Regions from separate parts of the Halomonas alkalicola genome, predicted to be linked through region 2. Evidence: predicted binding sites of a transcription regulator. Region 2 holds the regulator's gene; the other holds the start of a gene.

Region 1 (3,140 bases), 1.4 Mb from region 2:
CCTTGCGCGGCTTGCCCGAGCTCGCCATGGGGTAGCCGTCCAGGCAGGTGGCCGCCGAGGAGGGCTCCCCCGGGGTGTTGAGCAGGATCGCCGAGACCGCACTGCCCGCCGCGGTGCCCTTGGAGAGCCCGATCAAAAAGGCGATGGCCGCATAGGCCGACATGTAGAAGGTCAGCGGAATGGCGATGGCGATGGCGATGGCCACCGCCCGGTTGAGACCCGGGATCACCCCCACGATATAGCCGAGCAGCACCCCGCCGAGGATGACCGCGATGGACTCGTAGTGCAGGGCGGCCGCGAAGGAGCCGAGGATGGCATCGAATCCCATCTCACACCACTCCTATGCGCATCAGGTGGACGGTCAGCACATAGAGGCCGCCGGTGGGAATGGCCGCGGTGAGGGCCAGCACATGCCAGCGCCGCTCGCCGAGGATCAGCAGCAGGCCGGCGATCATCGCCGGGGCCACCCAGGTCAGCGGCAGGCGGTCGATGGCCACGATGAAGGCCAGCACATAGAGGAAGGGCCAGGTCTGGTGCCAGAGGCCGGCGAGGTCGGGCCGGGCCACGAAGGGCTCGCGGGTGCGCAGCAGGGCGATGGCGCTGAGCAGGCTGAGGGCGAGGGCACAGACGAGCATGACCCAGGCGCCGAGGGTGGCCAGGGTGCGGGGGTGCATGCCGACGGCGAAGCCGCGGCCGCCCCAGGTGGGGATGACCCAGGTGAGCAGGAGCACCGCGACGGCGGCAACGCCCAGGCCGGACCAGAAATTCTTGCGCTGGATGGAGGGATTGGCGGTCATTTTTTGTCGTGTACGGCCGGTTGGTCAGTAAAGTCCGTACCCTATCGGCGCCGGATGGCCGGCTCAATGCGGGCCCACGACGGGCAGTCAACGTATGCAGGATAGTCGATCGACGGTCGGGCGGGGCCGGCGGCCAGTGTCAGGCGTCGGTGGGCCTTGTCCGGGCACCGCAGGCGCGCAGGCGCTCCAGCAGTTCGTCCAGGGCGGCATCATCCAGCTCGGGGTCGCAGCCGCCGATGCGCTCGAACCAGGCGCGGGACAGGCACAGGCCCTCGCCTCGCGGCAGACGGCCGAGTCTGAGCCAGGCCAGCAGGCGCCACAGCGGGCCGCGCTGCAGGGTGGGGAGGAGGGCGACATCGACCCGGCCCGCGGCCACCTCGGCGGCCAGCCGGGAGAGCGCCTCGGAACTGGTGGCGTTGCCGATGCCGGGAAAGATCAGCACCGGGCCCTGACTGTGGGCGATGGCGTCGTTGATGCGCTGGCCCGGGGGGGCGGGAAGGACGCTGAGCAGGCGTGCGCCGTAGCGGTGCGCCATGCGTGGCAGCCGGGCATCGCCGGTGTCGTCGATGATCCCCAGGAAGAAGGTGTCGGCACGGGCCAGCGGGGCGACGACGGCCAGCTGCCGCGGCAGGCGGGAGCCGGCGCTGCGGGCGTCGATCAGAATGCAGCCGGTGATGTCAGCCATGCGAACTCCGCTCCAGTAGGCCGCACCCTTGGGTCGTGGGTCGGCTGCCAGGAGTTCGCTGCCGGTACCTCGAGGGGTGGTGTAATGAAGTGTAGCCGTTAGTGTCTCAGAGTATCAAAGGGGTTCGGTGGGAAATCTCTGGGCGCTACAGGATGGTGTTGTCCCCGCCGGGAGGGCTGAGGGGCCTGAGACGCCTCGAGCGCCCTTCAGAGGTGCATTGGCGAATCATTTCGCACTTTCATGGTGCAAAGAATGGGGCTGGACGATGCTTACCAGGGGCGCCAGAAGGGGCTTGATTCAGGCTGGTGCGCCGAAGCGTTTCGTTTTCATTGTTCAAATCAGCAAGTTGCTCTTGTTTTGCCGCATCGGGGTGCAGTGTTGGCATGAGGCGTGCATTGTATTGGGCAGCGCCGGAGAGAATGCCGGCTGCCGTGGGCAGGGTGTCCACGGCGTGCTACAACTTCGCAGTACCCCGAATTCGACGTATCCCGATCTCGCATCACCAAGGCTTCGAGCCAAGTTCAACCCCGGAGGACACCATGTCTGCCAAGACTCTCGCCCTGATTGAAGAACATGACGTGAAGTGGGTCGACCTGCGCTTCACCGATACCCGTGGCAAGGAGCAGCACGTCACCATCCCGGCCCGCGATGTGGACGAGGAGTTTTTCGAGAACGGCCAGATGTTTGATGGCTCTTCCATCTCCGGCTGGAAGGGTATCAACGAGTCCGACATGATCCTGCGTCCGGAAGATGGCACCGCCTTCCTCGACCCCTTCACCGAGGACGCTACCCTGGTGCTGCGCTGCGATATCATCGAGCCGGCCACCATGCAGGGCTACGAGCGTGACCCGCGCTCCATCGCCAAGCGCGCCGAGGCCTACCTGCAGTCCACCGGCCTGGGCGACACCGCTTTCTTCGGCCCCGAACCCGAGTTCTTCATCTTCGACGAGGTGCACTGGAAGGCCGATATCGAGGGCTCCATGTACAAGATCACCTCCGAGGAGGGCGCCTGGGCCACCGACCGTCAGGTCGAGGGCGGCAACCTGGGTCACCGTCCGCGGGTCAAGGGCGGCTACTTCCCGGTGCCCCCGGTGGACAGCTTCCACGATATCCGTGGTGCCATGTGCAACACCCTGGAGGCGATCGGCCAGAGCGTCGAGGTGCATCACCACGAGGTGTCCAACGCCGGCCAGAACGAGATCGGCGTCAAGTTCAACACCCTGGTCAAGAAGGCCGACGAAGTTCAGGAACTGAAGTACGTGATCCACAACGTGGCTCACGCCTACGGCAAGACCGCCACCTTCATGCCCAAGCCGCTGGTCGGCGACAACGGCAGCGGCATGCACGTGCACCAGTCGTTCTGGAAGGATGGCCAGAACCAGTTCGCCGGCGACGAGTACGCGGGTCTCTCCGAGATGGCGCTCTACTACATCGGCGGCATCATCAAGCACGCCCGCGCCCTGAACGCCTTCACCAACGCTTCGACCAACTCCTACAAGCGTCTGGTGCCGGGCTTCGAAGCGCCGGTCATGCTGGCCTACAGCGCCCGTAACCGCTCCGCTTCCATCCGCATTCCGTACACCGCGAGCCCGAAGGGCAAGCGCATCGAGGCCCGCTTCCCGGACCCGACCGCCAACCCCTACCTGTGCTTCGCGGCG
Region 2 (3,140 bases):
GAGCTACAAGCGTCGCCGCGTTGTCCAGGACATCAGCCTGGCCATCCGCCAGGGCAGCATCGTCGGCCTGCTCGGCCCCAACGGCGCCGGCAAGACCACCTCCTTCTACATGATCGTGGGGCTGGTGCGCGCCGACGCCGGCGAGGTGGCCATCGACGGCCTGGACCTGTCCCGGGCCGCCATGCACCAGCGCGCCCGCGCCCGGGCCGGCATCGGCTACCTGCCCCAGGAGGCGTCGATCTTCCGCAAGCTGTCGGTGGCCGACAACATCATGGCGATCCTCGAGACCCGCAAGGATCTCGACCGTGAGGGGCGCCGCGCCCGCCTCGAGCAGCTGCTCGAGGAGTTTCACGTGACCCATATCCGCGACAACCTCGGCATGAGCCTCTCCGGCGGCGAGCGACGGCGTGTGGAGATCGCCCGGGCCCTGGCCACGGAGCCCGCCTTCATCCTGCTCGACGAGCCCTTCGCCGGCGTCGACCCCATTTCGGTGGGCGAGATCAAGGGGGTCATCCGCCAGCTCAAGGCCCGCGGCATCGGCGTGCTGATCACCGACCACAACGTGCGCGAGACTCTGGATATCTGCGACACCGCCTACATCGTCGGTGACGGCAAGATCATCGCCGAGGGCAACGCCGAGGCGATCCTCGCCAACCAGCGGGTGCGCGAGGTCTACCTGGGCGAGGACTTCCGGCTCTGACCACAATCCCCTGATATGCCTGTCGTTATTAGATGACGGCATACCGATTGCGGGTGGCACAGAAGTTGCTTAACAAGCGCTTGCATGCCCGCGTCGCCCGCGCTAGGGTGAGGCCTTCCGGCCACTTCCCGGCACAAGAGGGCAGACGATCACGATGGCCATGAAAGCCTCCCTTCAGCTCCGCGTCGGCACGCAGCTGACCATGACGCCCCAGTTGCAGCAGGCGATTGCCCTGCTGCAGCTCTCCACCCTCGACCTGCGCCAGGAGATCCAGCAGGCCCTGGAGTCAAATCCCATGCTGGAGCTCGACGAGGGCTTCGGCGAGCAGGCGGTGAGCGAGGCCCCCGAGGACGACTGGGCCAGCGAGATTCCCGACGAGCTCAGCACCGACAGCGACTGGTCGGACACCTACCAGGACCTGGGGGCGCCGGCCGGCGGCGAGGGCCCCGATTTCGAGCGCGAGGCGAGCGCACAGAGCCTGCAGGGCCACCTGGCCTGGCAGCTGGCGATGACCGACCTCGACCCCCGCGAGCAGCAGATCGCCGAGAGCCTGATCGATGCCGTGGACAGCGCGGGCTACCTGGCGCAATCCCTCTACGAGATCCGCGACGGCCTCAAGTCCCAGGGGCTCGGCGGGCTGCGCAGCGCCGAGGTGGAGCAGGTGCTGCTGCGCCTGCAGCAGTTCGAGCCCACCGGCGTCTTCGCCCGGGACCTGCGCGAGTGCCTGATGCTGCAGCTCGCCGCCCTGCCCGACGACACCCCGCTGCTGCCCCAGGCGCGCCGCCTGGTGCGCCAGTTCCTCGAGGCCCTGGCCGGCGACGACCGTCGCCTGCTCAAGCGCCGCCTCGGCCTCGACGACGACGCCCTGGAAACGGCCATCGCCCTGGTCCGCTCCCTGGACCCGCGCCCCGGAAGCGCTTACTCCAGCCTCGAGAACGACTACGTGATCCCCGACCTGGTGGCACGCCAGGACAGCCGCGGCTGGCACGTGGAGCTCAACCAGGAGGCGCTGCCCCGTCTGCGCATCCAGCCCGACTACGCGGCGCTGATCCGCCGCGCCGACAAGAGCCAGGACAACCAGTTCCTCAAGGACCACCTGCAGGAGGCGCGCTGGCTGATGAAGAGCCTCTCCAGCCGCAATGACACCCTGCTGCGGGTGGGCCGCGAGATCATGGCCCGCCAGCTCGACTTCCTGGAGCAGGGCGAGGAGGCGATGAAGCCGCTGATCCTGGCCGACATCGCCCAGGCCGTGGAGATGCACGAATCGACCATCTCCCGGGTCACCACCCAGAAATACATCCACACTCCCCGGGGGGTGTTCGAGCTGAAGTTCTTCTTCTCCAGCCAGGTGGGCGGCAACGGCGAGGGCGACGCCCACTCCAGCACCGCCATCCGCGCACGGATCCGCAAGCTGATCCAGGAGGAGCCGCCGCGCAAGCCGCTCTCCGACAGCAAGCTGGTGACCCTGCTCGAGGAGGCCGGCATCCAGGTGGCCCGCCGCACGGTCGCCAAGTACCGCGAAGCCATGGGCATCCCCTCCTCCAGCGAGCGCAAGCGGCTGCGTTGACCCCATCTCCCAGCATGCCTCGGGGCGGCGGCCGCGTCCCGTGCCGGCCGCCGCCGGGAGACGCTTCGATGACCTGCATCAGGCCCGCCACGGCGGCGTCAGGCCGGGGGGTATGCAAGGCAGGAAAAAGGGTTACAATCGACCCACAACCAACGAGCAAGGAGCGTGTCATGCAAGTCAATATCACCGGCCATCATGTGGAACTGACCGATGCCCTGCGTGGCTATGTGGACGAGAAGCTGGCTCGCGTGGAGCGCCACTACGACAACATCACCAACGTGCAGGTGACCCTGTCCGTGGAGAAGGAGCGCCAGCACGCCGCCTGCACCCTGCATGCCGCCGGCGCCGACCTGCATGCCGAAGCCCAGGACGGCGACATGTACGCCGCCATCGACGCCCTGGCCGACAAGCTGGACCGCCAGCTGGTCAAGCACAAGGAGAAGGCCCAGGCCCGCGCCCAGGGCGCCGGCGCTCGCTGAGCCCATCATGTCACTGGAAGCCATCCTGCCCCCGGAGCGCACCCTGTTCGGCGTGCCCGGGGGCAGCAAGAAACGGGTGCTGGAGTTCTTCAGCACCTTCATCGCCCAGAATACGCCAAGCCTCGACAGCCAGGAGGTATTCAGCCGGCTGATCGGGCGCGAACGCCTGGGCAGCACCGGCATCGGCAACGGGGTGGCCATCCCCCACGCCAGAAGCCCCCACTGCAAGGCCCCCATCGCCGGCTTCCTGAAGCTGGCCGAGCCGGTGGACTTCGACGCCATCGACGGCGAACCCGTCGACCTGGTGTTCGTGCTGCTGGTCCCCGAGGAGGCCGATGACGCCCACCTCGCCCTGCTGGCCCAGGTGGGCGGGGTGATGAACGACGCCGACACC

The links. Region 2 encodes sigma-54, which starts transcription at its own class of promoters, with help from an activator protein. Its sites were predicted from a motif close to TGGCACNNNNNTTGCTNT; they were not measured.
Region 1: glnA (glutamate--ammonia ligase) is a predicted target of sigma-54. The motif match lies at 1,862-1,879, and genes of this name have one in related genera.

What each region holds. Positions count from the first base shown of each region.
Region 1 is NZ_CP131913.1:2,363,164-2,366,303, forward strand. It holds gene B6N23_RS11215 (tripartite tricarboxylate transporter permease) at 1-328, opposite strand, end outside; gene B6N23_RS11220 (hypothetical protein) at 330-797, opposite strand; gene B6N23_RS11225 (hypothetical protein) at 937-1,482, opposite strand; gene glnA (glutamate--ammonia ligase) at 2,022-3,140, shown strand, end outside.
Region 2 is NZ_CP131913.1:942,014-945,153, forward strand. It holds gene lptB (LPS export ABC transporter ATP-binding protein) at 1-700, shown strand, start outside; gene B6N23_RS04545 (RNA polymerase factor sigma-54) at 855-2,267, shown strand; gene hpf (ribosome hibernation-promoting factor, HPF/YfiA family) at 2,438-2,746, shown strand; gene B6N23_RS04555 (PTS sugar transporter subunit IIA) at 2,754-3,140, shown strand, end outside.